Regions from separate parts of the Mycetohabitans endofungorum genome, predicted to be linked through region 2. Evidence: predicted binding sites of a transcription regulator. Region 2 holds the regulator's gene; the other holds the start of a gene.
The links. The regulator NrdR, encoded in region 2, represses ribonucleotide reductase genes. The targets are predictions, from matches to a motif close to CACNANATNTNGTG.
Positions count from the first base shown of each region.

Region 1: the regulator NrdR is predicted to act here: its motif matches at 9,328-9,341, upstream of RA167_RS10405 (ribonucleoside-diphosphate reductase subunit alpha).

Region 1 covers NZ_CP132744.1:2,374,634-2,389,899, reverse strand. The annotation lists gene proB (glutamate 5-kinase) at 1-888, shown strand, start outside; gene RA167_RS10450 (CNP1-like family protein) at 993-1,595, opposite strand; gene RA167_RS10445 (RNA pyrophosphohydrolase) at 1,694-2,404, opposite strand; gene RA167_RS10440 (proline--tRNA ligase) at 2,517-4,253, shown strand; gene RA167_RS10435 (MarC family protein) at 4,266-4,862, shown strand; gene RA167_RS10430 (hypoxanthine-guanine phosphoribosyltransferase) at 4,918-5,466, opposite strand; gene ffh (signal recognition particle protein) at 5,581-6,948, opposite strand; gene RA167_RS10420 (cytochrome C assembly family protein) at 7,077-8,006, shown strand; gene RA167_RS10415 (PP0621 family protein) at 8,066-8,404, shown strand; gene ampD (1,6-anhydro-N-acetylmuramyl-L-alanine amidase AmpD) at 8,529-9,152, shown strand; gene RA167_RS10405 (ribonucleoside-diphosphate reductase subunit alpha) at 9,500-12,478, shown strand; gene RA167_RS10400 (ribonucleotide-diphosphate reductase subunit beta) at 12,859-14,106, shown strand; gene RA167_RS10395 (histone H1-like DNA-binding protein) at 14,547-15,146, shown strand; gene RA167_RS10390 (glycine zipper 2TM domain-containing protein) at 15,253-15,266, opposite strand, start outside.
Region 2 covers NZ_CP132744.1:915,013-930,278, forward strand. The annotation lists gene RA167_RS04120 (hypothetical protein) at 1-244, shown strand, start outside; partial or broken gene RA167_RS04125 (GNAT family N-acetyltransferase) at 346-1,518, shown strand; gene RA167_RS04130 (hypothetical protein) at 2,006-3,382, opposite strand; tRNA gene RA167_RS04135 (tRNA-Lys) at 4,147-4,222, opposite strand; gene ybgF (tol-pal system protein YbgF) at 4,302-5,051, opposite strand; gene pal (peptidoglycan-associated lipoprotein Pal) at 5,069-5,578, opposite strand; gene tolB (Tol-Pal system beta propeller repeat protein TolB) at 5,597-6,889, opposite strand; gene tolA (cell envelope integrity protein TolA) at 7,033-8,058, opposite strand; gene tolR (protein TolR) at 8,055-8,507, opposite strand; gene tolQ (protein TolQ) at 8,519-9,196, opposite strand; gene ybgC (tol-pal system-associated acyl-CoA thioesterase) at 9,252-9,725, opposite strand; ZMP/ZTP riboswitch at 9,878-9,976, shown strand; gene glyA (serine hydroxymethyltransferase) at 10,129-11,376, shown strand; gene nrdR (transcriptional regulator NrdR) at 11,395-11,889, shown strand; gene RA167_RS04185 (GspH/FimT family pseudopilin) at 12,127-12,672, shown strand; gene RA167_RS04190 (hypothetical protein) at 12,669-13,166, shown strand; gene RA167_RS04195 (PilW family protein) at 13,238-14,011, shown strand; gene RA167_RS04200 (hypothetical protein) at 14,008-14,535, shown strand; gene RA167_RS04205 (type IV pilin protein) at 14,451-15,044, shown strand; gene RA167_RS04210 (hypothetical protein) at 15,155-15,266, opposite strand, start outside.

The DNA of each region.
Region 1 (15,266 bases), 1.3 Mb from region 2:
GCCGCGGCCGCGGTTGGCCAAATGAGGCTGGCGCAGGTCTATGAAAGCCGCTTTGCCGAGTATTCGATCCGCACGGCCCAGATCTTGCTTACGCACGCGGACCTTGCCGATCGCGAGCGATACCTGAATGCACGCTCGACGCTGCTTACGTTGCTCAGACTCGGCGTGGTGCCGATCATCAATGAGAATGACACGGTCGTCACGGATGAGATCAAGTTCGGCGACAACGACACGTTGGGCGCGTTGGTGGCGAACTTAATCGAAGGGGACGTGCTGGTGATTCTGACCGACCAGCGTGGTTTGTACACGGCCGATCCGCGCAAGGATCCTGCCGCGACGCTGGTGCAACAGGCCGACGCCGGCGACTCCGCGTTGGAGGCAATGGCCGGTGGCACCGGTACAAGCATCGGCCGGGGTGGGATGCTGACCAAGATTCTGGCCGCCAAGCGCGCCGCGCACAGCGGCGCGGATACGGTGATTGCAAGCGGTCGAGAGCCGGACGTGCTGGTCCGGCTGGCGGCGGCGGAGTCGATTGGCACGCAACTCATTGCGCGGACCGCCCGCATGGCCGCGCGCAAGCAATGGATGGCGGACCAACTGCAAGTGCGCGGCCATGTCGTGATCGACGCGGGCGCGGTCGAGAAGCTGACATCCGGCGGCAAGAGCCTGTTGCCGATCGGCATCGTCGACGTGCAAGGCATTTTTGCTCGCGGCGAGGTGATTGCGTGCCTGGACGAAGCGGGCCGCGAGGTGGCGCGTGGGTTGACGAACTACAGTAGCGTCGAGGCGCGGCTGATTCGCCGCCATCCGAGTGCGCAGATCGAGTCGATTCTCGGTTACATGCTCGAGCCCGAACTGATCCACCGGGATAACCTGGTGATGCTTTAATGCCAGCGAGGTGCACGCCTCGCGGTGGACCCGCGATGCGTGAAGCCAGTTGGCTTTGCTATCCTGCTATCGGGGTCGCTACTGGGGCTCACTATTGGGGCTCTCTATTGATAGCGCGATGCGGCGATCCGTTTGTAACGGATATTCTGCACGATCGACGAGGCCTTGCTCTGCGGCATCTTGTTCGCGCACATGTAGTCTTGGTATAGCGCGGCCTGATACGCGTTCAGCTGGCCGTTCTCGATGCGCCGCCAGCCGTTTGCCGCGCCCCGATCCCATTGTTCGCCGCTGTCATCGGCGGCCGCATAACGGCGCCATTCATAGGTTTCACAACGCAAACCTTCGTAATAGACATTGCGTGCGCCTCGCGGGCTCGTGATCACGATCGTATAGCGCACGACGCCGTCAGTGCCCACCGACACGGAAGCCGCGTCAACGGCAAACTGTAGGTTCGTCGTCGCGGAGACCTCGAATGGCAGCAGGTCCGCGGCGCGCGGCATCGGCGGCAACTTATCGACCTTGCTCTCGATCCAGTTCTGCGTGCGCTCCAGCAGGTAGACGAAGTCCTGACCGGGCTTGGGCCCCTGCTCCGGCGACGGGGATGAGCATGCGCCGAGCAGCGCGGCGGCGGTGATCGTGCTGATCAGGGCGGTGACGCGGCACGGACTTGGGCGCGATGGATAGGCAGGCGGGCAGACGCGTTTCAAGACGAATTCCTGGCACAAAAGGTGGTGTATTAAAGCACAAGGGCCGGGATCCAGAGGCGGATCTCCGGACCGCGGCCCTCGGCGGTTTGCTCAGGCGGCTATGCGCCGCCAGGCAAACCCATGTGGCAGTCATGGTCGGGCTTGGCGTCGACCGGCTCGACGACCAGCGCCGCGGCAGCCACGCTCAGCACTGCGGTCGCTGCGCGACCTGGGTTAGGCTCAGTGCTGGGCTCGGTGTTCGAACATACCGTCTTAATCGATACCGTTACCACTTTTGCATTTGCCTTTGGATGGCGGGTGCCATGGTGCGACGCAGAACGTTCATGGCGTCCGGGCTGCCGTCGCACGAAGCGGGAAAGCTCGGTTAGCGCCATCTGGTACACATCTCTCTTGAACTCGATCACGGCGTCCAGCGGCACCCAGTAACTGTTCCAGCGCCACGCGTCGAATTCCGGATGATCGGTCGCGCGCAGACAGATATCGCAATCGCGTCCGATCATGCGCAACAGAAACCAGATCTGCTTCTGTCCTCGATAGTGACCGCGGACTTCACGCTTGATGTACTTGTCGGGCACCTCGTAACGCAACCAGTCGCGCGTGCGACCGATGACCTTGACGTGCTCGGGTCTCAAACCGGTTTCTTCGTGCAACTCCCGAAACATCGCTTGCAGGGGCGTCTCACCATACTTGATGCCGCCTTGCGGAAACTGCCAGGAATGCTCACGCAGCCGTTTGCCCCAAAACACCTCGTTGCGCGCGTTCAAGAGGATGATGCCGACGTTCGGGCGAAAGCCTTCACGATCCAGCATACAACCACCTTCGAATCCTTTAAAATTGCTTTGATTATAAACAGTTAATGGGCGCCGTGCGACCCGGCTGGAGTCGGGTGCGCCGGCGCCCTCGTTTTGGAACCTCTCAAGAATGAAAGCTTCGCGTTTTTTCATCGGCACGCTTAAGGAAGCGCCGGCCGATGCCGAGATCGTCAGTCACCAGTTGATGGTCAGGGCGGGGATGATTCGCCGCGTCGCCGGCGGTATCTACAACTACATGCCGCTCGGGTTGCGCTCGATCCGCAAGGTGGAGGCGATCGTACGCGAAGAGATGAACCGTGCGGGTGCCGTCGAGCTGTTGATGCCGGCGGTGCAGCCGGCCGAGCTATGGCAGGAATCCGGCCGCTGGGAGCAATATGGTCCCGAACTGCTGCGCGTGAAGGACCGCCACGACCGCGACTTCGTCGTCGGACCGACCCATGAGGAAGTGATCACCGATATCGCGCGCAAGGAAATCAAGAGCTACCGCCAGATGCCTGTGAATTTTTACCAGGTGCAGACCAAGTTCCGCGACGAAATCCGCCCCAGGTTTGGCGTGATGCGGGGGCGCGAGTTCATCATGAAGGACGCGTATTCGTTCGATCGCGACCATGCCGGGCTGCAGCTGTCGTACCAGAAGATGTACGACGCGTACGTGAGAATCTTCACGCGCCTGGGGCTCGAATTCCGTGCGGTGGCGGCCGACAACGGCTCAATCGGCGGCACCGGGTCGCACGAATTCCATGTGATCGCTGCGACCGGCGAGGATGCGATCGCGTATTGTCCTAGCTCGGACTATGCGGCCAATGTTGAGGCTGCCGAAGCCGTATCGTTGATCGCGTCGCGCGCAGCGCCGAGCGAGCCGCTGACAAAGAAGGCCACGCCGGGCAAGGCGAAATGCGAGCAGGTGGCCGATTATCTGGGTATTGCGTTGGAGCGCACGATCAAGTCGATCGTGCTGGCCGTGGATAACGAGGGTGCCGACCCGACGATTTGGCTGCTGTTGCTGCGCGGCGACCATGAACTGAACGAAATCAAGGCTGGCAAGGTGTCGGGGCTGGCCGGCTATCGGTTCGCCACCGAGCAGGAGATCGTCGATTGGTTTGGCGCGCCGCCCGGCTATTTGGGGCCGCTGAACACGCGCAAGCCGGTGAAGGTAGTCGCGGACCGCACCGTGGCGAATATGAGCGACTTCGTTGTCGGCTCGAACGAGATGGACTACCACACGACGGGGGTCAATTGGGGTCGCGATCTGCCGGAGCCGGAAGTGGCGGACTTGCGCAACGTGCGCAAGGGCGACCCATCGCCGGACGGCCGCGGCGAGCTGGACCTATGCCGTGGCATCGAGGTCGGGCATGTATTTCAGCTTGGCACGAAGTACTCGGAAGCCATGGGCGCGACGTTCCTGGACGAGAACGGCAAGCCGGCACCGATGACGATGGGGTGCTACGGGATCGGCATCACGCGGATCCTCGGTGCGGCGATCGAGCAGAACTTCGACGAACGCGGCATCATCTGGCCGGAGGCCATTGCACCCTTTCATTTGGTGCTGTGTCCGATGGGCTACGAGCGCAGCGACGCAGTGCGCGAGCAGGCGCACAAGCTCTATGACGAACTGCTCGGCGCGGGGATTGACGTGATCTTGGACGACCGGGGCGAGCGTCCCGGCGTGATGTTCGCGGATTGGGAATTGATCGGCGTGCCACACCGGCTCGTGATCGGCGAGCGCGGCCTCAAGGAAGGCAAGATCGAGTATCAGGGCCGCCGCGATGTGGAGCCGACGCTGTTGCCGCTCGAACAGGCGGTAGCATGGGTGGTCGAGCGGGTGTGCGCGGCACTGGCACGTTGACGGACCACGGCCGTGCAATACACATTTCTATCCGCGACGGTCCTGCTGATCCTGATTACGGATCCGTTGGGTAATATCCCATTGTTCATCAATGTGCTGCGCAATGTTGCGCGAGAGCGGCGCCCGAAGGTGATCCTGCGCGAAGTGGCGATCGCGTTCGTCATCCTGCTGGTATTCATGATCGCTGGCCACGCGTTCCTGCGCATGATGCACCTAACTGATTTGTCGTTGCGGCTGGCGGGCGGGATCGTGCTGTTTCTGATTGCGCTCCGGATGATCTTTCCGCACGCGGAAGGTCCGTTCGGCGGCGATCCGCTCGGCGAGCCGCTGATCGTGCCGCTTGCGATTCCGGCGCTGGCGGGACCGTCCGCCATCGCGACCGTCATGCTGCTGACGTCACAGGCGCCGGGCAAGATGCTCGAATGGATCGGCGCGCTCACGGTGACGATGGCCGTGTGCGCGATCGTGCTGCTACTGGCCGATAAGATCCAGCGATGGCTCGGCACGCGCACCGTTGCCGCGTTCGAGCGGTTGATGGGACTCGTGTTGGTCGCCATTTCGGTGGAGATGATCCTCGAGGGTATCCGGATCTTCATGCGACAGCTTTAAGGGTTGCAGGCCCGGAGCGAAAACAGGCGGGCCGACGCGGTGGCCTGCACCGGGCTCAGGCGTCGCTTTTCAGCGCGCGGATCGTAGATAGGTTGCGCCAATACCCATTGACGTCCATCCCGCAGCCGAACACATAGCGGTCCGGCACTTGGAAACCACAGAAATCGGGGCGCAGCGGCTTAGTCTTCGCAAGAATCTTCTCGCACAGCACCGCGCTAGCGAAGCGACGCGCGCCCTTCTCGATAATCCGGTCTCGGATCGCTGCCATCGTTTCGCCTTCATCCAGGATGTCGTCGAGCACCAGCACGACTCGGTCCTTGACTGATTCGGCCGGTGCCACGCGCCACTGCATGTCATGGCTGCGTGTCGTATTGCGATAGCGGGTCAAATGGATATAGTCGAACTCGAGCGGGAAGTCCAGATGCGGCAGCAGCATGCCGGTGAACACCGCGGCACCGCCCATCACGGACAGCACAAGCGGGAACTCGTCACTCATCGCGTCGCGGATTGCAACGGCCATCCGCTGGATTGACGCCGCCACGTCGGCGGACGATACGATCTCCTCGGAGTGGCGGAAAATATCCAGGGCTTCTTCGCGGTTCATCGGGATCTCGGCGAGGGGCCTAATAGAGAGTGTGAATCAAAAAGAGTGTGAATCAAAAAACGGCGCGGGCTCCACAGAGAAAACCCGCGATGGCAGCTGCCGTGGTAGCTCGGCTCAGCGCAGCCCGGGCAGCATGCCTTTCATGCCGCGCATCATCTTCTGCAGGTTGCCGCCCTTGAGCTTCTTCATCATGCCGCGCATCTGTTCAAACTGGTTTAGCATCCGATTCACCTCCTGTACCTGCACGCCGGCGCCGGTCGCGATGCGTCGCTTGCGGCTTGCTTTGATCAGCTCTGGCTTGGCACGCTCGGCCGGCGTCATCGAATTGATGATGCCTTCCATGCGGCGCATCTGTTTTTCGGCCTGAGACATGTCGGCGTTGCCAGCGGCCTGCTGGAATTGCGCCGGCAGCTTGTCCATCAGCGTCGATAAGCCACCCATTTTCTTCATTTGTGACAGTTGGGCACGGAAGTCATTCAGGTCGAAAGCGCCGCCTTTCTTCACCTTTTCGGCGAGCTGCTGCGCGGCCTGCACGTCCACGCCGCGCTGCGCCTCCTCGACCAGCGCCAGGATATCCCCCATGCCCAGGATCCGGTTGGCCATCCGTTCTGGGTAGAACGTCTCTAGACCGTCGAGCTTCTCACCGACGCCGACGAACTTGATCGGCCGGCCGGTCACGTGGCGTACCGACAACGCCGCGCCGCCGCGCGAGTCGCCATCGAGTTTGGTCAGCACGACGCCGGTGAGCGGCAGCGCGTCGTTGAAAGCCTTCGCGGTATTGACCGCGTCCTGGCCAAGCATCGCATCGACGACGAATAGCGTCTCGGCCGGCTTGAGCTGCGCGTGCAACGCGGCGATTTCCTGCATCATCGCATCATCGATGCCGAGCCGGCCCGCCGTGTCCACGATTAATACGTCATGATAGTGCCGCTTGGCCCAGTCCAATGCGTCCCGTGCAATATCCAGCGGCTTTTGATCTGGTTGGGACGGGAAGAAATCCGCGCCGACCTGCTCGGTGACGGTTTTCAGCTGCGCGATCGCCGCGGGCCGGTATACGTCGCACGATACGGTGAGGACTTTCTTCTTCTGCTTCTCGTGCAGCAGCTTGGCCAGCTTGCCGACCGTAGTGGTCTTGCCGGCACCCTGTAGGCCCGCCATCAAGATCACCGCTGGCGGCGTGACTGCCAAGTTCAACTCGGCCGCCTTGCCCTCGTAGTCGCCACCGATCACCGCGGTCAGTTCGCGTTGTACGACACCGACCAGCGCCTGGCCGGGGGTCAAGCTGCTAATCACTTCCTCACCAAGCGCTTTTTCCCGAACCTTCGCGATAAACTCGCGCACCACCGGCAGCGCGACGTCTGCCTCGAGCAGTGCCAGGCGTACCTCGCGCAGCATCTCTTGCGTGTTGGCCTCGGTGAGCCGGGCTTCGCCGCGTAGCGTCTTCACGACGCGCGCCATACGTTGTGTGAGATTGTCGAGCATGGGAGTTACGTGCGGTTTGCCGCGCATCGACGCGAGCCCGGGCGGGTGGCGCGGTCCGGGTGCATCAAGACACACGGGGGCAGCGAGATCCGGGCCGGCGGCGGGGCGCTAGTGTAAACTGAATGACTATGCACATTGTACTGTATGCCTTCACCGCGCTTTTGTATGGCAGCCTTGGCATCGCCGCCTGGCGGTCGCATCGGCACGTGCGCGATCCGCACGGCACGCTGCTGGCCGCGGCGCCGGTAGCCGCGTTGCCGGCGGCGTCCGGCCGCGGCGCCGGCAACGGCACGTCACCGGTGGCACGCGCGGTGCTGTTCGCCGCGCTGGTGCTGCATGGGGTGCTGCTGCATATGACGATCTTCCCGGCCGATGCGATGGTATTCGGCTTTGCCTTCGCGCTGTCGGCAATGCTATGGCTCGGCGCGGGCATTTACTGGATCGAGAGTTTCTTTTTCCGGCTCGACGGGCTGCGACTGCTGCTGATGCCCATTGCCTGTGTGGCTACGCTGCTGCCGCTGCTGTTCGGCGGCATACACGTGCTGGCCTATGCGGCGGATCCGCTGTTCAAGGTCCACTTCGTGTTGGCTAATGTCGCGTATGGGTTGCTGGCGATCGCCGCGTTGCATGCGATCCTCATGTTGCTGGTCGAGCGCCGGCTGCACGCGCTGCGCGGCGTGGCCGGGCGGCGCACGCCGGGGCCACCCGCGCGTGACTGGTTATCGAGTTGGTTCGATACGCTGCCACCGTTGTTGACGTTGGAAAAGTTGCTGTTTCGCCTGATCACCGCTGGCTTCGTGCTGCTGACACTGGCGCTGATCAGCGGCGTGTGGTTCAGCGAGCAACTGATTGCCCAGGCCGTCAAGCTGGATCATAAGACCGTGTTCGCGTTCGTGTCATGGATCATGTTCGGCGCGTTGCTAGTGGGCCGTCATCGGCGCGGCTGGCGCGGTCGCACCGCGTTGCGTTGGGTGTTGGCGTCGTTCGCGGCGCTGCTGTTCGCGTATGTCGGCAGCCGCTTCGTGCTGGAAGTGCTGTTGCATCGCGCGGTGGTCTGATTGACACAGTCGGCTCGCGGTGGCATCCGAATCGTTTCCTGTGTGCTTATTCGTTCGTCATGGCCCGCATTCTCTTTTGGCTTTTTGTAATTCTCGCCATCCAGTGGCTGTGGCGTCAGGGCGCGCGTCGTGATCGGCATGCCAGCCGCGAATCCAAGGCGGAACAGGAATCCATGCGCCCGCAGGCCGAACAGGGTCGCGCTGATGGCGCGGCTGGCACGCGGCGCACCGGTGCCGCCGGTGACGGCGCACTGCCGGAGGCCATAGTGCGTTGCGCACAGTGCGGCGTACACGTACCCGTGAGCGAGACGGTGTCGGTAGAAGGCCAGCCCTTTTGTTCCAACGAGCATGCTGTCCGCTACGCGGTCCGGCCGGCCAGGCGCGATAATGCGCGGTGAGCGGGCGATGTGCGCAGCGCAGAAATCCGTGAACGACGACGCAGCGGCAACGAGTCGCGCGGCGTGCCTGATGACCGACCCGACGATTGGCCTGACAACGACAACGGGTCCGATGACCGGCCCGATGACTGATCCAGCGGCGGGCGCGCCGCGCGGCGAGGGCGCTGCCGCGCCGGCGCGCCTCGTGGTCGATGTGCTAGGGTGGGCCCGGCCCGCCCGGCACACGCCGTGCGCGAATTTCGATGCGCGTCCCGCAGGAGTCGAGCCGACGCTGGTGGTGGTGCACAGCATCAGTCTGCCGCCGGGACAGTTTGGCGGTGATGCGGTGGCGGCGCTGTTCCTCAATCAACTCGATTGCGACGCGCACCCGTACTATGCGCGACTGCGCGGGCTGCGCGTATCGGCGCACTTTTTTGTGCGGCGGGACGGCAAATTGCTGCAATTCGTCTCGTGCAATGAGCGCGCGTGGCATGCTGGCGCGTCGAGTTTCGTCGGTCGCGAACGCTGCAACGATTTTTCGATCGGCATCGAACTGGAGGGCTCGGACGAGCACGTGTTCGAGGCGCCCCAGTATGACACGCTGACGCGATTGTGTGCCGCACTGTGTGAGCGTTATCCCATCACCGCGCTGGTCGGCCATGCGGACATCGCGCCGGGTCGCAAGACCGATCCGGGGCCGCATTTCGACTGGCATCGGTTGCGTGCGCAGCTTGCGCTGCCGGCGACGTTTTTCCCCTATTTGCGCTGAACGGGTGTCGCGCGGGTGCACGCCGCGACGCCAGGGCGTGCGGCGTCTCTGCGCTTGCGTGGTGGCGAGCCCACAACCGGTGGCGCATGCCAAAAAGTCAAGTCTCCGAACGCAAATTTATTCGTGGAATCTGGGGTAAATTTCCACTATAGTTGGTGTGTGGCGGCAGCGCCGCTACTAGATATTGTGGTTTTTATGCGGCGCCTCGTTGACATCGACGGCGCCGCATTGCCTTCTCAGACATCGTTTTTTGGGGCGCCGCGGTACCGCGCCAATACGCTGTGCCACGCCCCGCTCGTTCCAAGAACGCGGATTCACCGCACGACACAAGATCAGGAGTTTTGCCCATGCAAACCACCGAGAACGTCACGTCCCAACAGCCCAATGCCGCAGCTGGCTTGCCGCATGGTGGTGGCGCTGCGCATGGCGCGCGCGCATTGGCGCCGCAGGCGACGCTTGCCGACTACAAGGTCATTCGCCGCAACGGGAGTGTGGTGTCGTTCGAGCCGTCCAAGATCGCGATCGCGGTGACCAAAGCCTTCCTTGCCGTCAATGGCGGCCAGGGCGCCGCGTCGGCACGCGTGCGCGAATTAGTTGAGACGCTGACGCAGGCGGTCGTGCGCGCGCTTGTGCGCAGCCGGCCGAACGGCGGCACGTTCCATATCGAAGACATTCAAGACCAGGTCGAACTCGCGCTGATGCGGGCCGGCGAGCACAATGTCGCTCGCGCCTACGTGCTGTATCGCGAGAAACGCGCTGCAGAGCGCACGCACGAAGTGGCGCAACAGCCGGCGCAAGGCGGATTGAACGTTAACGACAATGGCATTGTGCGCCCGCTGGACCTTGCCGCGTTGCGCAATGTGATCACGGCCGCCTGCGACGGGCTCGGCGAGGCGGTCAGCGCGGAGCCGATCGTCGCCGAAACGGTGAAGAATCTTTACGACGGCGTGCCGTTGTCGCAGGTCTACGACTCGGCGATCCTTGCCGCGCGCACAATGATCGAGAAGGAGCCGGCCTACAGCCAGGTCACCGCGCGGCTGCTGCTGCATACGATCCGCCGCGAGATCCTTGGCGAAGAGGTGTTGCAGTCCGAGATGGGCGAGCGCTATGCGGAGTACTTCTCGCAGTTCTTGAAGCGAGGCGTCGAGGCTGAGTTGCTCGACGAGAAGCTGCTGCAATTCGACTTGAAGAAGCTGGGTGACGCGCTGGATGCGTCGCGCGATCTGAAATTCGGCTACCTCGGGCTGCAGACGTTGTACGACCGTTACTTCCTGCACGTGGACGGGCAGCGTATTGAAATGCCGCAGGCCTTCTTTATGCGGGTGGCGATGGGGCTCGCGCTGAACGAAATCGATCGCGAGGCGCGGGCGATCGAGTTCTACAATGTGCTGTCGACGTTCGATTTCATGAGCTCAACGCCGACGCTGTTCAATTCCGGCACGCGCCGCTCGCAACTGTCGTCGTGCTACCTGACGACCGTCGCGGACGACCTGGACGGCATCTACGAGGCACTGAAGGAAAACGCGCTATTGTCCAAGTTCGCCGGCGGGCTCGGCAACGACTGGACCCGCGTGCGTGCGCTCGGCTCGCATATCAAGGGCACCAACGGCAAGTCGCAGGGCGTAGTACCGTTCTTGAAGGTCGTCAACGACACGGCGGTCGCGGTTAACCAGGGCGGCAAGCGCAAGGGCGCGGTGTGTGCGTATCTCGAAACTTGGCATCTAGACATCGAGGAGTTTCTCGAACTGCGCAAGAACACCGGCGACGATCGCCGCCGCACGCACGATATGAACACTGCGAACTGGATCCCGGATCTGTTTATGAAGCGGGTGATCGAGGGGGGCGATTGGACACTGTTCTCGCCGTCGACCTGCCCGGACCTGCATGAAAAGTTCGGTACTGAGTTTGAACAGGCGTATGTCGCTTACGAGGAAAAGGCTGCGCGCGGCGAATTGAAGCTGTTCAAGAAGATTCCGGCCGCGCAACTGTGGCGCAAGATGCTCGGGATGCTGTTCGAGACCGGCCACCCATGGATTACATTCAAGGATCCGTGCAACGTGCGCTCGCCGCAGCAGCACGTGGGCGTCGTGCATTCGTCGAACCTGTGCACTGAAATCACGTTGAACACGAGCGACAACGAGATCGCGGTCTGCAACCTGGGCTCGGTCAACCTGGTCGCGCATATGAAGCAAGGCGCGGACGGCGGCTATGTGCTGGACCACGATAAGCTCAAGCGCACGATCAGCGTGGCGATGCGCATGCTCGACAATGTGATTGATATCAATTACTACGCGGTTGCCAAGGCGCGCAACTCGAATCTGAAGCACCGGCCGGTCGGCATGGGCATCATGGGGTTCCAGGACTGCCTGCACCTGCTGCGCACGCCGTATGCGTCGCAGCAGGCGGTGGAGTTCGCGGACCGCTCGATGGAAGCCGTCTGTTACTACGCGTACTGGGCGTCCACCGAACTGGCGAGCGAGCGCGGCCGATACTCGTCGTACCGCGGCTCGCTGTGGGACCGCGGAATCCTGCCGCAGGACACGCTGAAGCTGCTCGCCGACTCGCGCGGCGGGTATGTCGAGGTCGACTCGTCCGAGACGATGGACTGGGCCGCGCTGCGCGAGCGCGTCGCTACGCACGGCATGCGCAACTCGAATTGCGTCGCGATCGCGCCGACCGCAACGATCTCGAACATCATTGGCGTGTCCGCGTGCATTGAGCCGACGTTCCAGAACCTGTATGTGAAATCGAACCTGTCGGGCGAATTCACGGTCGTCAACGAATATCTGGTGCGTGACCTGAAGGCGCGCGGGCTCTGGGACGAGGTGATGGTGGCCGATCTGAAGTACTTCGATGGATCGCTGGCGCGCATTGATCGTATTCCTGCCGATCTGCGCGAGACGTATGCAACCGCGTTCGAAGTGGATCCGAAATGGCTCGTGGAAGCGGCGGCGCGCCGGCAGAAGTGGATCGATCAGGCGCAGTCGTTGAACATCTACATGGCCGGTGCGTCGGGCAAGAAGCTGGACGAAATTTACAAGCTCGCCTGGCTGCGTGGCTTGAAGACGACGTATTACCTGCGCACAATCGCCGCGACGCACGTTGAGAAGTCGACGGTTGCGCACGGCGCGCTCAATGCGGTGCCATCCAGCGACGGTGGGGCGGGCGCGATGCATGGCGCGGGTGGCGTGTCGGGCAGCGCGACGGCGCACAACGCCGGTGTGCACGCCGCTGCCGATGCGGGATCACAAGATGAGATCGCGGGACCGGTTTGCATGCTGCGTCCTGGCGATGCAGGCTTCGACGAGTGTGAAGCGTGCCAGTGATGCGTTGGCGTGTGAGCGTGCTCGACCGTGTTGTCTGAGTTCGCTCGCGGTTATACTGCATGCGGTACACGATAGGGCACGTGACGAGTGCTGCTTTGCACGCATCGCACGTATATCGGGTGTCACGCGATACGCGCGATGCGTGGGGGCCACGTGTATGGCAGGCGCGGCGAGTGTGATGAAACGGATGGCACACTTACTGCGCCGATCGATATGAAGCGATGCGTCGATCCGGGTTGTGATGCAACCGATGCGAAGACATCGACGATCACATCGATCAAAGTGTTGTATGAAGGTCTCAATGCGAGATCAAAAGAGCGTTTTTCATCAGTGGACTCTTTTATCGCTGGTGAAAAGATGGTACAAACCGATCTAAATTGATGGTGACATTTATGCTCAATTGGGATGACGAGATTACTGCCGTAACTCCCCCGAGCGTTGCGCAACCAACGGTGCGAGAAACGACGGCGACTGGAGCCGCGGCATCGTCCGCCGGGTACGCAGCGCAAGCTGCGGGTACGTCCGCTCCGTTGGCACAGGATATCTTCACGCGTGATGTTGCTGTCGCGCCGGGCCAGCAACCGAACGCGTCGCCCGCACCTGCACCCGAGGCCCGCGTGAACGTGGCCGACAAGCGGATCATCAACGGCAAGACCGACGTCAATCAGCTCGTGCCGTTCAAGTACAAGTGGGCGTGGGAGAAGTACCTCGCCGGCTGTGCGAACCACTGGATGCCGCAGGAAATCAACATGTCCCGCGACATCGCGCTCTGGAAGGATCCAAACGGGCTGACTGACGACGAGCGCCGCATCGTCAAGCGCAACCTGGGTTTCTTCGTCACGGCCGATTCGTTGGCGGCGAACAATATCGTGCTTGGCACGTATCGCCACATCACCGCGCCCGAATGCCGTCAGTTCCTGCTGCGCCAAGCATTCGAGGAAGCGATTCATACGCACGCGTACCAGTACATCGTCGAGTCGCTCGGCCTGGACGAGGGTGAGATCTTCAATGCGTACCATGAGGTGTCATCGATCCGTGCGAAGGACGAATTTCTGATCCCGTTCATTCATACGTTGACCGATCCATCGTTCAAGACCGGCACGCTCGAGGCGGACCAGAAGTTGCTGAAGTCGTTAATCGTCTTCGCGTGCGTGATGGAGGGGCTGTTCTTCTACGTCGGGTTCACGCAAATACTGGCGTTGGGTCGGCAGAACAAGATGACCGGTGCCGCCGAGCAATACCAGTACATCCTGCGCGACGAGTCGATGCACTGCAACTTCGGCATCGACCTGATCAACCAGATCAAGCTTGAGAATCCGCATTTGTGGACGCCGGCATTTCGTGAAGAGATTCGCGGTTTATTCAAGCATGCGGTCGAACTCGAGTACCGGTATGCAGAGGACACGATGCCGCGCGGCGTGCTGGGCTTAAATGCCGGCATGTTCAAAAGTTATCTGCGTTTCATCTGCAATCGGCGCTGCCAGCAGATCGGCCTGGAGCCGTTGTTCCCGAATGAGGAAAATCCGTTTCCGTGGATGAGCGAGATGATCGACTTGAAGAAGGAGCGCAACTTCTTCGAGACGCGAGTGATTGAATATCAAACCGGTGGTGCGCTGAGTTGGGAATAACGCGTACCAGTGAATAGGCAGGGGTGTGCAGCACGCGATGGCGGCGATGACGCCGCCGCGTGTGTCGCACGGGTTTAGGAGAAGCGCCGCCTGATGCAATGTGTGCCTGACCGCCTGGATAGCCGACTGACGACGAACGGCACTGTGCGAACCCTTCAGTGGGATGGGCAAACTACCCCCGGAAAAGCCTCCGGCCGCGGTGTCGCGTGTCGGACTGCTTCAAATCATTCACCGGCAGCGATGCCGGTCGTGTTTTGGCGCACGCAGCCGCTAGGTCGGTCTCGTGCGCCTTGCCGCATTCATTAGCGTAAGCAGGATGTAGGTGCGTACGCCGATGAATAATCCGCTTCGCAGCCGCCGCGTTGAAAAAACGCGTTGGCGGGAAGCGGGTTTTGACGAAGGGTGTTTGTAACTCTCATCTAAACCTGAAGGAGAAAAAGATGGTTACTGCGAAGAAAAAACCGGCTGCAAAGAAAGCAGCAGCAAAACCCGCTGCGAAGAAGGTCGCGGCGAAGAAGGCAGCATCGGCCAAGAAAGCGGCCCCGGCGAAGAAGGCGGCGCCGGCCAAGAAAGTTGCCGCCAAGAAGGTTGCTGTGAAGAAGGTCGCCGCGAAGAAGGCCGCACCAGCGAAGAAGGCCGCACCGGCGAAGAAAGCGGCGGTAGCGAAGAAAGCGGCACCGGCCAAGAAGGTCGCCGCGAAGAAAGTCGCCGTGAAGAAGGTCGCCGTGAAGAAGGTCGCCGTGAAGAAGGTCGCGGCGAAGAAGGTCGCCACGAAGAAGGCGGCGCCGGCGAAGAAAGTTGCGGTGAGAAAGGTCGCTGCGAAGAAGGCGGCCCCGGCGAAGAAGGCGACGGCTGCCAAGAAGACGCCGGCGAAGAAGGCTGCGGCCAAGAAGCCGGCGGCGAAGAAGGCGGCGGCGAAGAAGGCTGCCGCTGCCCCTGCCGCCCCTGCGACGCCGACGCCGGCTGTGCAGGCGAACGCGGTAAAGACCGCATTGAACCCGGCTGCGGCATGGCCATTCCCGACTGGCGGCCGTCCGTAATCGACACATCGACTAGGGCCGGTGCGTTGCGACACGCCGGCGCCCCACGAGTCGTCGAGCGACATGACATCCCGCACCGGGCGTGCGCCCAGTGCGGGATGTTTTTTCAATGCGTCACGC
Region 2 (15,266 bases):
CAAACTGCGCGAGACGTTGGCCGGGGCACGGCGACGTGCTGCCGGCCAGTCGTGCCGATGCGGGGCCTATCAAACAGATGTGACGGGCCGGCCCAGCGTACCGGCCATCGGTGAAAACCCGTGTTCGCGCAACTATCTCAATGACGCGGCAACGGATCGCGAGGATCTGAAGGGCAGCGTTGCCGTCGATTTCCTCGCACGCCGGGTGCGCCTGTTGCGCCATCCACTGCGGCTGGCACGATGAAAATCACTAGCCCTAGCGCTTCTCACGGTACCGCTGGATGACTAAGATGTGCGTCAAACCCCACCGGCATCACGCCGGCCGTCATCGATGAGAGAATGACCTTGTCCACCCCGACGAACACGTTCGGCCAGCCGGTTGGGCGGCCTCTTGCCGATTGGTCTGCGCGCGCTTACCCGCGGCGCGTCACACTGCATGGACGCTATTGCCGGCTTGAACCGTTGCAGCCTGACCGGCATGCGTCAATGCTGCACGCCGCGTACGCAAAGGCGACCGACGGCCGGGACTGGACGTATCTGGCGGTCGGACCGTTCGATGACGAGGTCAGTTATCGGCGCTACGCCGAAAGTGCCGCGGCGAGCACGGATCCGTTGCATTTTGCGGTGATCAATCTAACAAGCGGCCGGGCGGTTGGCACGCTCGCCTTGATGCGCATCGATCCGGCCAACGGTGTAATCGAGGTGGGCTCGGTGGCATTCTCGCCGGAGCTGCAGCGCACACCGGCATCGACTGAAGCACAGTACCTGCTAATGAAGTACGTGTTCGACACGCTAGGATACCGTCGCTACGAGTGGAAGTGCGACAGCCTGAACGAGCCATCACGCAAGGCGGCCGTCCGACTCGGCTTTCGCTACGAGGGCACGTTCCGGCAAGCCGTCGTCTATAAGGGGCGCTCTCGCGACACAGCGTGGTTTTCGATCATCGATAGCGAATGGAGCGCGCTTGCCGCGGCGTTCGACGCATGGCTGTCGCCACAGAACTTTGATGCGCAATGCGCGCAGCGCCTTTGCCTCACGGCGATTCGCACGCAGCAGGCGGCGGCTCGGCGTGCCGGTGACCGTCCGGCCGCTTGACGCACTGCACGAGGCGGCGTGGCGGCCGCTATGGCGTGCCTATTAGGTGTTCTATCACATCGCGCTAAGCGAGGCTGTATGCGCGACGACGTGGGCTCGGTTGATGGACCTAAACGAGCCGATGTCCGCCCTAAGCGCTTTTGACGCGCAGGAGCGTCTGCTGGGCATCGTGCACGCCATTTATCATTGCTCGTGCTGGACGACGGGTCCTTACTGTTACCTGCAGGATTTGTTTTCGTTGCCCGACGCCCGCGGCCAAGGCGTGGGCCGGGCGTTGATCGAAGCCGTGTACGAGCATGCACGCGATGCGGGGGCAAGCCGCGTGTACTGGCTCACCCATGAGGCAACACGACCGCCCGCGCATTGTATGACAACCTCGCGACGTATGCCGGCTTCATTCAATACCACAAGGACATCGAATAGCGTCGCCACGGTATGGCCTGCGCAGGGGGCTGCGATAGGTGCAGCACGATAAAGCGTCCGGGACCCGCTCACGCGTCGCAGACTACCGTTTGCTGGGGCGACGGAAGCAGTGGTGAACGCCATGCACGAGGATTCAGATGGCTGTGAGTCTTTCGCCCTGTCGCCTAGCGGCCAGGCGCGCACCCGCGGTGCCACTAAGCGCCAAGCCCACATGTCACAGCACCGTCTGCACTCGGGCTGTGCGACGCTTGATAGGCCTACCGCAAGCGATGACGCGCCAGCTATCGGCGCGGCATCAGCCTAGGAGCCCACACTATTAAAATAATCCACCTCCCTAGTGCCCAACAAGCGAAGCTGGTCTGTTTGTGGATCGGATTGGAGCCTTTTAAGCACTTCTTCCATGCCTGTGGCAATTGCTTCGGAATCGCGTACAGTGCTAATTCCGGGCAGTAAGGCGGGGCCTAGCGTCATGGGCGTTTGCATTGAGCTAGGGACGGCGATGGCTTGCGTCGGACTCGGGGTGGCGTAGCAGCAGCATACGGGTGTCTATCGTCGCCCGCTCTTGCTCCGTGAAGTGGTTGCGGTCCATAAAAGCGGTGACCTCGTTGACCGCATCTTGCCATTTTGGGGTTCTTAGCATGGCCCCCACCTTGCTCAGTACCTCCAGCAATGCTGTTGCGCTGCTGCCGTCAAGTAACTGCAACGCACGCTGCCACACGTGCTTCGAGAGCGCGTCGTCTAGCAGGAAGGTCCATTCCAGCAAACCCTGTGCGACCTGTACGCGCTGCTCGGGCAACACGCGCAGCAAGACTGGCTCCAGTAATTGGAGTTCGTGCGCGTGGTGCTCGCGCGGCAACATAACCAACCCGCGTGGCAGTTTACGCAGCGCAGCGCCCAGCTGCTCGTCCGGAAGCGATAGTGCTAGCTGTCGCAGCTCTGCATAGTGCGCTGCTCGCGCTTCTCTCGGTAGCCTTTCTATAGCGGCAGCTACCATGCCGACCGGCGCACCTTGTAGCGAGGGCGGCAGCGATCGTGCTTGCTGCCGCAAGGTCGCATGGGCCGAAAGCGTTTTGCTGCTGTCGGGATCCTCCAGAGGAGAGAAGCTCAGTTTCGGAGCCAATAGCGGAATCAGTTCGGCCTTCTGGGGCGCGTCCAGGTATGGCAGTTGGTTGAGCAATGCTTGATAACGTTGAATGTACCGCCGAGACGGCGTCCATACATTGACAAGCGCTTTGGCTAGTTCAGGCCAAAAATTCGCTTGATCGGGGCGACGCCGTTCAGCCAGCGCACAAGCGAAATCGAACATTCGAAGTCGCATGCTTTTCGAAATCCCCCCCAGTGATGCAAGCATTGTTTTTTGTAAGGGAAGGCCTTGTTCCGGGAGGCGGTCGGCTGCTGCAAATAACAATTTAAAGGCCTCGATTTTGTGTTTCTTAGATAGTCCCATTGATTGAGATTGTTTCCACAAAGCGGTGAGCGGTTCGGCCCGCAGATCCGGTTCGGCCTGTATTTGCTCAATTTCACCTATCAGTTGTTGCAGTGACGCGAGATCGGAGACGCTGGCCGCTTGCTGGTAACAGCGCCACGCCCATCGTCTTTCCTCCATCAGGGTATAGGTGTTGCGATTAACACGTGAAAACTCGGGAATATGATCCAACGGTAGGTAGCGTGCGACCTCCAGAATCACTTCGCCTGGCAAAGTGTCGTAGATTCTGGGCTTTTTGGGGTGTGTGTCGAGTGTGGTGTCCGCTGATCGTTTCACGCCCGTAGGCGGTGCAGCGGGCGACCCTTGGTGGGCTTGTTCGTTCATCGTATAAATAGCGATGGGGGTAGTATCCAATGCGTCGTTAAAGTCCATCGACAACGCCGGGAATCAGATATGGGCCATGAAGCGGGTGATCAGGGCGAGAGGGCCCCGGACGCTGAGGCTAGGATAAGCGTAGGGTGTAGCGGGGCACAAATGGGCCGCCGTGGAACGAACGAGGGCGGATCATACGATGATTCACTGCCTGCTAGGCAGCAGGCTAGCAAAGAATGAATGCCTAACCGCGACCGCGAGCGGCCATCGACTAGTTTTGTGTCGAATAGTCATAACGTTCGCTCAGAAAGCGCACTCCCTTCCTCGCCTGCGGGCTTGGCTTAGGTTGATGAACAGGCGGCCAGGCAGCAGGTGCGACGTCAACGGCGGGAGCTTTATCAAATTTTTTCTATGGTTGCTCGCCACTGGACAATAAAATGCACAATTCGGTCCGCAGAAGACCAATCGATTTCGGCCAATCTCCTGAAGCTGCGTTTCGCTTTGAACTTAATGAGCGTCTACGCGGAATGCAAAAGGTTGCACTTCACTTAGGCTTCCTGTCGATGCTGACACTCTGAGTAATCAAGCCGGAGAAGGTCGGCGACCTATTGGTTGGGCGGATTCAGATGGCGGATATTACGCCGGACGACGTCATGGTTGACGTGTACTAGAAAGCGTTGATATGGCAGCTAAACAGGCCCAACGCGAGGGTATCGATTCATTGCACGCAGCAATGAACACGTGGCCGCTCGATATGAGACGCTGTCTAATAATAGACTCATCGCCCAATGGAAAAGGGCCCACACTCACGTGCGAGCCCTTGATTTCCTTGGTAGGCCGTACTGGATTCGAACCAGTGACCAACGGATTAAAAGTCCGCTGCTCTACCAGCTGAGCTAACGACCCAAAGAGCCAAAGATTATATCGACAAAAAACCGCTTGGTCAAGCGAACGATTCACGGCGAGCCGCCGACCGGTACTCTCCTTATCGGATCTGCGCCAACCGGCTTTGTGCCGCCTGCGCGGCATTCGATCCGCTGTATCGCGCAAGCACTTGTCCCAGTGTTCGCTTCGCGGCTGCCTTCTGCCCTTGCTCCAATTGGTTGTTCGCGATAGCGAGCAATGCCTCTGGCGCGCGCGGGTGCGTGGGGTACTTTGTCACGACACCCTGCAACACTGTCGTCGACGCCTTGTAGTCTCGCTGTGCGTACAACGCATTGCCGAGCCAGTATTGTGCCGTCGGCTGATAGGGGCTGTTTAGATACTTCGACACGAACGCCTTAAATCCCGACGTTGCGCCCTTGAAGTCACCGTTCTTGAACAGTTGCAGCGCTGCATTGAACGCGTCCGTTTCGCCTGGCTGTACCTCGCCCTGGACGCCATCGATCGTCTGTTGCTGAGGTTCGAACTTCTTCAGTCGGGCATCCAGGTCGGTGTAGTAGTCACGCTGTTGCTTTTGCAGCGCGGCGACTTGATTGGCCAAGTCCTCGTTCTGTCCGCGCAACGTTGCTACCTGCTGGTTCAGCTGGTCAAGGCGGTTCGATTGATCGAGTATCGTGCGCTGCGCCGCGCTCATCTGGTTTGCCAACGAGTCGGCTTTCGCGCGCAGGTCCAGCACCGCCTGCCGTGCCTCGTTATCGTCGAACAGACCGGCGTGCGCAGGCGGCGCGGCAAGCGCGGCGCCTGTCGCAGCCACAGCTGCAGCAACGCGCAGCCTACTGAAACGGACTTTCATGCGTCAGTCACCACTGGTTATTGATAGACGAGATCGGCGCGGCGATTCTGCGCCCACGAGGCTTCGTCGTGGCCCGTCGCAGCCGGTTTTTCCTTACCCAGGCTCACTGCTTCCATCTGACTGTCGTTTACCCCGAGCAGTGCCAGCGCGCGGCGTACCGACTCGGCACGCTTTTGGCCCAATGCCAGGTTATATTCGCTGGTACCGCGCTCGTCGGTGTTGCCTTGGATCAGCACGTGGCGTTGCGGATGGCCCTTCAGGTATTGCGCGTGGGCTTGCAGCAGTGGCTGATATTCATTGTTGACGGCGTAGCTGTCGAAATCGAAGTAGATGCTGCGTTTGGCAAGCGGGCTGTTCGGGTTGTTAAGCTCGTCAACATTGACTTGCTGCACGTCGGTCGACTGCGGTTGCGTGCCCACGGCGCCTGCCTTGGCGTTGGCGCCTTCATCAAGCTTGACACCGGAGTGGCATGCCGCCAATGCGCCCACCATCAGCGCTGCAAAAACGATACGCAATTTGGACATCATTTGAAGCTCTCCTTATGGTTATTGCATGAAAGGGCCCCAGGACGGCTCACGCACGCCGCCGCCCGGGATCGACAACACCTGCCGTATGCTGCCGTCGGTCGAAACCGCGGCCAGCACTTGGCGGCCATTGACATGCGTCGCGTAGAGCAGGTATTGGCCGTTCGCCGCGAAACTCGGTGATTCGTCGTGCGTCGTGTCGGTGAGCGCCGTCGCGGATCCTGTCGACAGGTCCTGCAGATACAGCTTGAATGCACCGCCAACGCGCGAAATATACGCAAGTTCTTTGCCGTTCGGCGAGACGCGCGCACTGGTGTTGTAGCTGCCGTTGAACGTCACACGCTGCGCGGCGCTCACCGATTCGCCTTGTACGGGCATCTTGTAGATTTGAGGCGGGCCGCTGCGGTCGCTGGTGAAGTAGATTGACTGCCCATCCGGTGAGAAGGCCGGCTCGGTATCGATCGAGTTGCCGCGGGTAAGGCGGCGCAAGCCGGAGCCATCGGCGTTGACAATAAAGATCTGCGTATTGCCGGTCAGCGACAGCGCTACCGCGAGCTTCGTGCCGTCCGGCGACCACGCCGGTGCACTGTTGTTGCCCTTTTGGTCAGATACCATCATGCGCCGGCCGGTTGGCAAGTCGTGAATGTACACGATCGGTTTCTTTCTTTCGAAGGATACGTAGGCGAGCTTCGTGCCGTCCGGAGACCACGTTGGAGAGATGATCGGCTCCGGACTCGTCAGCGCGATATGCTCGTTCTGGCCGTCCGAGTCGGAGATCTTGAGTTGATAACGTCCGCCGTGACGCGTCACATATGACAGCCGCGTGGCGAACATCCCGTGCGAGCCAAGTAGCTTTTGATAGATGTAGTCGGCGGCCTTGTGCGCGCTCATACGCAGCCCGCTTTCCGGGCTTACAAGTGAGAGCCCGCCCAGGCTTTGTTGCTTGACCGTGTCGTACAGACGGAATCGTACTTCGTACTGGCCGTTCGCGAGCCGCGTGACGCTGCCGCCGACGAACGCGTTTGCCCCCTTGGCCTTCCAACCGCCGAGATCGACTGAGTCGGATTCGGACACCGGCGCGCTACCCGCGTCGATGTTGCTGAACTTGCCGCTGCGGGCCAGGTCGGCCCGCACGATCGCCGCGACCTGCTGCGGTGAATTGGCCCCGTTTTCAAAATTTGCCACCGCAATCGGGAACTGGGTCGAACCGACACCTGTGACGAGCACCGTCAGGTCGGCGCGCGCCGATGTGCCGGCGGTGACGAGCAATGACGCAACTAGCGTTTTCAGCCCCAGTTTTTTAATCAAACTCATGGCTTTTCCTACTTTCCCTGACTACATTGTTGGCGATTTTGCAACCCAGAACAGACCGTGAAACGGGGCGATCGTTCCCTTGGCGCAATCGCACCGCGGTGCTTTACGAGCGTGCATGGAGATGTGCCTCGGTCAACGACTAATCATCCGCCGGCAGGCCGCATCCGAATATTGAAGCTTGCCGGTGCCTTGCCATGGGTATCCAGCGGCATCGGATCGGAGCGTTGGACCGCACGCAGCGCCGCGTCGTCCCACTGCGCGTTACCACTGCTGCGTGCGATGCGCGCGTCGAGCAGCGCACCGTCGGGTGCGCAGCGTACGGCAATCAGCGTGTCTAGCCCTTCAGTGGGCCCGGACCAGATGACATTGGGCCGCACACGGCGCTGCACCTTGTCCGCATAGCCAGCTGACGTTGCGGTTCCGCCGCTTCCCGTGCCTGTGCCGCTCTTGGCCAGTCCGTTACCCCCGGGCGCATCACCGGCCAGGCCCTGCAACTGCGCCAGCCTTGCCCGGCGCGCTTGGTCGAGCTTCTGGCGCGCGACCTGCTCGGCCGCCTGCTTGGCCTTGGCCGCTTGTTGCTCCTGCTGTTTTTTCGCCTGGGCAAGCTTTTCCTGCTGCTCCTTTTCCTGCTGCGCCTTCAACGCTTCTTGCTTTTTCAGCGCCTCTTGCCGTTGCTGCGCCGCGAGCTGCTGCTCGCGCAATTTTTCTGCTTCTTGCTGCTTCAGTTTCTCGGCCGCTGCTTTTTGCGCGGCGAGTTGCTGGCGGCGCGCCTCGGCTTGCCTGTGCACGCGCTCCTGTTCGGCCACTTGCGCCTGGCGCTCCGCCTCTTGTTGCTTGCGCCGCTTCTCCTGTTGCAACGCGATGTCCGCCTCCTCGCGCTGTGCTGGCGGTGGCGCGAGCTGCGCTGGCGTCGGCGCAGGGGCAGGGGCAGGGGCAGGGGCAGGGGCAGGGGCAGGGGCAGGGGCAGGGGCAGGGGGGGGCGAGGCCGGCGTGCTCGGCACCTGCGTCCAGATTTCTGCTTCAGCGCCGGCAGGGGGGCTGTTTTGCCATTTCATCCCGTGGTACAGAAAGAGTGCGAGCAGCACGTGCATCAACGCGGCGAGCGCGAGTGCGCGCAGCGTGCCACGTTCCCGCGGCGGGTCAAACGGATATCCTGTTTTCGGCTTCATTTCGGCTTGACGAGCAGCCCGACGCGTTTCACGCCGTTTGCTTTCAGCTGCGACATGACGTTCATCACGATCTCGTACTTGACCGCTTTGTCCGCGCCGATCACGACCGGCTGGTCGGGGTGGGCCTGCGCCCGGTCGGCGACAAAGTGGTCCAGGTCTGCCAGCGTCATCGGCAATTCCTGCGTGGTGCCCGACGCGTCGTTCTTGTATTTAACACTCATGGCGCCGTCAGGCTTGATATTGACGATAACGGGTGGCGTCTGTTCCTGCGGAGCAGCATTGCCGACCGTGGGCAAGTTGATGATCGACGGCGCGACAAGCGGAGCGGTCACCATGAAAATGACGAGTAGCACGAGCATCACGTCGATGTACGGAACGACGTTGATGTCGGACATCGCGCGGCGCGAACGGCCACCGCGCAGACTGGAGCGGATCGGAGTGCCGGCCATCGGGTTCCCCGTCAGTGAGCCTGCCGTTGCAGGATGTTCGAAAATTCTTCGATGAAGGTCTCGAAGCGGATCGACAGGCGGTCGATGTCGTGTGCGTAGCGATTATAGGCGACCACCGCCGGGATGGCCGCAAACAGGCCGATGGCGGTGGCGACCAACGCCTCCGCGATGCCAGGCGCGACGCTAGCCAGCGTCGCCTGCTGCACGTTCGCAAGCCCGCGAAACGCGTTCATGATGCCCCAGACAGTGCCGAACAGGCCGATGTACGGGCTCACCGAGCCGACCGACGCAAGAAACGCTAGGTTGGCCTCGAGCGCGTCCATTTCGCGCTGGAACGCGGCGCGCATCGCGCGACGCGCACCATCCAGAATCGCACCGGGTTCGGCAACGCGTTTTTCCTTGGCTTTCAGGAACTCACGCATGCCTGACTCGAAGATCCGCTCGAGGGCGCCAATCGTATGACGATTGGTCGCCGCGCTCTGGTACAGCGTCTGTAGGTCGCCACCCGACCAGAAATCGCGCTCGAACCATTCAGTCTGCGCGCGGGCGCGACGGATCGAGAACCATTTGCGGAAGATGAAAGTCCAGGACATCAGCGACAGCAACAGCAGCAGTGCCATGACGGCTTGCGCCAGCAGGCTTGCGTTCAATACGAGCGAAATGATCGAAAGGTCTTGTGCGTTATTCATGGTGATTCACTGGGTGGAGCGGATCGGCTCACGTTCTGTGCAGTGTCAACGTATGTCAGCGTGCGAGCGTTGACAGCTGCGCATCGCGCGGGCCGCTCAGCAACGCTTGGCGTACGGTGTCAGGCAATGGCACGGGCCGGATTGTCGTGCGTTGGACGCAGGCCACGCGGATCGTGCCGGTGGATAGCACTTTGCCGTCGCAACTTGCCTGTTGGTAAAAATCAACCGAGGCGGGGCCGAGCCGCTCGATACGACTCTCGATAATTAGCACGTCGTCCAGGCGCGCCGGGGCCCGGTAGTCGACGGCAGTGCTGCGCACGACGAACATGACCTGCTGGGCGTCGGCCAGCTGCCGCTGGTCGACGCCACATGCACGCAGCCACTCGGTGCGGGCCCGTTCGAAGAACTTGAGGTAATTGGCGTAGAAGACAATGCCGCCGGCGTCGGTGTCTTCAAAATATACGCGTACCGGCCATATAAAGCCGGGCCGGGCTGCCGGTTCAGGCGAGATCCTATTCATCCGCGGGATTCTACCGGAACGCGTGTGACAGTCCCGAACGATGAACGGTGTCGCGCTGCGTATAAGCAGCCGCGACGTCGCAATGACGGAAAAAAATGAACGGGCGTTTTTAATGCCACGCTCAGTTGCCTATTCAGCCCCCTTCCAATACACTAACGCGCCTAACCCTGCGTAACTGGCGATAGCGACTTTTAAGTCGGAGGTGGAGCAACCACCGTGAAGCGCGGGGTGCATTCTTGCCGTTCGCCTGGGCAGCCGTGATCCGGTCGCAGTCGTTGCGTCACCCGGGCTGTCCTGTCCTTGCGTCATCGGAAGTCTCCTTCCGCTAAGCCGTTCCAGGACCGTATTCCTGCCGTGGGCGCGACAGTGCACCGATTCGGTCAACCGTTTGAACATTGAAGGGAACTGACGCATGTTTGACAAAGCCGAGCAAACCATTGCGAACGTCGATCCGCAAGTCTGGCAGGCGATTCAGAACGAGAACCGCCGGCAAGAAGACCATATCGAGTTGATCGCGTCGGAAAACTATACGAGCCCGGCGGTGATGGCGGCCCAAGGCTCCCAACTGACCAACAAGTACGCCGAAGGGTATCCCGGCAAGCGGTACTACGGCGGCTGCGAATATGTCGATGTGGTCGAGCAGTTGGCGATCGAGCGGGTCAAGCAGCTGTTTGGCGCGGAGGCGGCGAATGTACAACCCAATTCGGGTTCGCAGGCCAATCAGGGGGTGTTCTTCGCGGTCCTCAAGCCGGGCGATACGATCATGGGCATGAGCCTCGCGCATGGCGGCCACCTGACGCACGGCTCGCCGGTCAACCTGTCCGGCAAGTGGTTCAATGTCGTCAGCTACGGGCTGAACGAGAACGAGGACATCGACTACGATGCAGCCGAGCAGCTCGCGCAGCAGCACAAGCCGAAGCTGCTGGTCGCGGGCGCGTCGGCGTTCTCGCTGCGCATCGACTTCGAGCGCCTGGCACGGATCGCGAAGTCGGTCGGTGCCTATTTCATGGTGGACATGGCGCACTATGCGGGGTTGATTGCCGCCGGCGTCTATCCGAACCCTGTGCCGCATGCTGATTTTGTGACGACAACCACGCACAAGAGCTTGCGTGGTCCGCGTGGCGGCGTGATTCTGATGAAGGCCGAGCACGAAAAGGCGGTCAATTCAGCGATTTTTCCGGGCATTCAGGGCGGTCCGTTGATGCACGTGATCGCGGCGAAGGCCGTCGCGTTCAAGGAAGCGCTGGCGCCGGAGTTCAAGTCCTACCAGCAGCAGGTCGTGGACAACGCGCGCGCGCTCGCCGAAACGCTGGTCAGGCGCGGCTTGCGGATCGTATCCGGCCGCACCGAGAGCCATGTGATGTTGGTCGATCTGCGTGCGAAACAGATCACGGGCAAGGCTGCGGAGGCCGCGTTGGGCGCCGCGCACATCACCGTGAACAAGAATGCGATCCCGAATGATCCGGAAAAGCCGTTCGTGACTAGCGGCATCCGGCTCGGCTCGCCGGCGATGACCACGCGTGGTTTCGGTCCCGAGCAGGCCGAGCAGGTCGGCAACCTGATTGCCGATGTGCTGGACAATCCAGAAGATGCGGCAACCATTGAGCGGGTGCGTGGCCAAGTCGCCGAACTCACGCGCCGGTTCCCGGTGTACAAGTAAGCTGCGGGACGAATCGCCATGCGCTGCCCGTTTTGCCGGCACGACGACACCCAGGTGGTGGATTCGCGCGTGTCGGAGGACGGCGCAGCGATCCGCCGCCGCCGCCGCTGCCCGGCTTGCGACAAGCGCTTCACGACATATGAGCGGGTCGAACTCGCGCTGCCGACGGTCGTCAAGAAGGATGGCACGCGAGTCGAATTCGACCGCCGCAAGATTCTGTCCAGCATGCAACTTGCGTTGCGCAAGCGGCCCGTGGCCGCCGAGGCGATCGACGAGGCGGTGGCGCGTGTCGAGTACCAGTTACTGGCATCCGGCGAGCGCGAGGTGCGCAGCGAACGGCTCGGCGAACTGGTGATGGACGAGTTGCGCAAGCTCGACAAGATCGCCTATGTGCGTTTCGCATCGGTGTACAAGCGTTTTGAGGACGTGTCCGAGTTCAAGAATCTGATCGATGAGTTCGGTCGATCCGCAGCCGGCACGTCCGGCTCCGCGTCGCGCAAGCGGCAGTCATAGGCGCCTCTGACGGCGTCATCGCGTTTCCCATCCTATATCGCTGTTCCACCATTAAGCCGCATGGCGTGTAGTTCGACGTGCTGCGGCTAAAGATCCGCGACGCGAAGCGGGCGCAAGCGCCTGGCCCGGCGCCGCTGGCCATTCGGTCAATTGTTGCGCGCCGCGCGCCGTCCTACAGTGTTCGTCAATGGCAACGCATCGAGCGTTGTGTGTCACGGGCATCCAGGAGGCGTGACGGTGGAACGATATCGAGCCGCGCGGCGGCGCGGATTCATGCTGGCCGAGATCTGTACAGTCATGGCAATTTCATTGGCGTTGGCAGCATGGGTGATTCCGTCGCTCCACGAATGGCATTCGCGAGAGCAGATTCGGGCGGCGGCGCGTGCACTGGCGCGCACGTTGTCGTTGGCCCGTAGCGAGGCCGTGGCGCGTCAGGCACCGGTGACGGTCTGCCGCTCGGATGGTGCGGGTCAGTGCATCTTACCTGGCCGACCGTGCGCCACGGGCGCGCTGGACTGGTCCTGCGGCTGGCTGATGCAGACCCGGCAGCCTGGCGTCGGCGCGTGGCCGATCCTGCTACACACACAACCGGCTGTGAGCGATGTGACGATCACCGGCAGTACGACGGAAATGAGATTTTTGCCGCCCGCCGGCTTATCCGCTGGCAGCTTTCGCGGCTTTGCGGTGCGCGCAGCGCGCGCGTCACCGCGTATTGCGGCGTTGCATGTTCGTCTTGCGGCCGGTGGCCGTGCGTTGATCCATGCTGATGCGTATCGCAGATGAGTTTCGCGCGTGGCTTGTCGAGCCGGCTGCGCACGATCGGTGTGGTCCCGCCCACGGTCCGGGCGCCATGGCGCGCGTTACGTGTGTCGCGGCCGGGCGTAGCGGGGGCCACGATGATCGAAGCCGCGATAGCCACTGCATTGGCCGCGGTGGCCATCGTTGGCGCGGGCGCGGCGTGGCAGGCGATGGTGCGTTCGGATCAAGCTTTGTCGAATCGTATGCGAGCGGCGTTAATCGCGGACGCCGCGCTCGAGTTGATGCGCGCCGGACACCCGCAATCCGTGGCGCTCGCGCACGCGAGTCGGGATGCGTCACGCCAACTGCTCGACGGTACCGTGACGGTGGAACGCGATCCGGACGGGGCCGACCTGCTGATACTCGAATGGTCGGAACCGGCCGCCGGCGCGTCGCAGCGGGCAGCGGCGTGCCGCGGGACGATCGTGCCGCCCGACGGATATGTGCGCCGCTGCCTATCGCTGGGCTTCCTCGCATGATCAGCGTGCCACGCAGGCGTGCTGGGGGGCATACGCTGGTGGAATGGCTCCTTTCATCGACCATTGGTTTGATGCTCACGCTCTTGCTGGCCGGGTCGTATGGCACGCTTAGCGGGACGGCCGGTCGGGTTGACGAAACCCGCCGGGCCGTAGCCGCCGCTCAACAGGCGCTGGAGATCATTGCGGCGCATGCAAGACTTGCCGGAATGCCGCAGGCTTTCCCACAGACATCGCGCGCCTCAACGGCCCCAACGTCGACGCGGGCGGCTGAAGCCCCCGATTCGCTCGCTGCGGATGAGACGACGCGAGACCCGCCGATCTTCGGTTGTGAGCGCGGCATACCCGAACGCGAGCAAGCTGGGCGATGCCGCGCGGTCATGCACGACTCGGATGGCGTGGTTTTTCGGTATGCGGCCGACCCGGTGGCGACCTGGCCATCGAAAGACAACTGGCCCACCGATTGCCTGGGCCAGAACGTGACAGGCGACACGATTGCGGTGCGTTTCTACGTTCAGGAGCGTACACCCGACCAACCGGAGCTTTATTGCCGGGGCAATGGCCACGACATGACGGCACAGCCGTTGGTCGATGGCATCGAGCAGCTGCGTTTGTCCTATTGGCTCGCCGGCGCCCACGCCGCGGTTCGCGCGTCGTCGTTATCCGAGCCGGACTGGCGTCGTATCGTAGCCATCGATGTCTGCGTCGTGTCGCGCGGACCGGTGGCGACGCGTCCGACGACCTACCTTGATTGCGACGGCAAACGGGTGATGCCGGCCGATCGACGGATCCGTACCGCCTGGATGCGCCGCGTGGCGATTCGCAACACCGTTGCGGGCGGCGCGTGATGATGCGCGCGTTGCTCAGGCAGCGTGGCAGCGCGCTGCCGTTCGTGTTGATATTCGCTGTCGCGTTGACCGCGCTGCTCGAATCATCATTGGACGCGGTGCGCTCAACGGCGCGCATGGAGCGTGGACTCATTGCGCATATCGAAGCATTTCATGCGGCGGATTCGGCGCTGCGATGGTGCGAACGTTACGTGACGCATGCGTTCGACATCGGTGCACCGGTTCATGGTGTCACACCGAGCCCACAGGCCATGCCCGCATGGCATCAGCGTGCGTTATTCAATGGGGAAGCCGGTAGCGCGATACAGCCGGTGCGTCGCTGGCGTGCCGGCGGGCGGGCGCCGCAGTGCCTGATCGAGGGGGTGAATGTCTCAGAGGCTGGCGCGACCGCTTATCTGCTGACCGCGCGCGGCTTCGCGGTCGAGGAGGAGAGAGAAATATGGTTGCAGGCGATCATGTGGGTTGGCGACACGCAGCGGACGGTGCGTACCGGATGGCGGTTCGTGGCCCGCAGGCCGTTTTGAGCGCGGTACGGTGCCGGGGCATGACGCTGGTCGAACTGGCGATGGCATTGGCGCTCGTTGCTATCCTCGCAACCTATGCGTTGCCAACGTATCGTGAGCAAATGCGCCGCAGTATGCGAGTAGCCGCCGTCAGCGCCGTTTATCGCGCTGCTCACTATGTCGAGATCCAACTCGTACAGCGTACGCAGGCGCTCGGTGGAACTGGCATCGTCACGGATCCCATTGTACTTCCGGCAGAGTTCGGGCGCGTACCGCCGGGTGCGCGCGCCGCCTATGCACTACGGGTTACCGGTGCGACGCGGGTCAATGGCGGGTACTCCGTGGTGGCCGAGCCGCTGCACGACGGCCCGATGGCCGACGATCACCTGTGCGGTGCGTTCAAGCTCGACGCCACGGGACAGCGAAGCAATTCCGGCGCAGCTGGGGCTGCGGGCGGATCCGCTAGTCCGTCGGACCCGGCGCGTATCCTCCCGCGATGGCACGAGCAGACGTATTGCTGGACTCGATGATGCGCGCGCCGCGCCGGCGCGTGCCGTCGAACCATCACGTGCACCCGGCGGCAGCCGTAGTGCACGCGTGTTCGCATCCTTTCTTAATGCGCACCATAATTGCATTTAAATCACGTGCGATCGATTGCTAGCGGAGCGCGCAGCGCGACAGATTCAATGTCTTGCGCGCTCGCTGCTGGGGACGGTTCCGCTGTATTCTCGTCATTTTCTGTCTCAACTTCT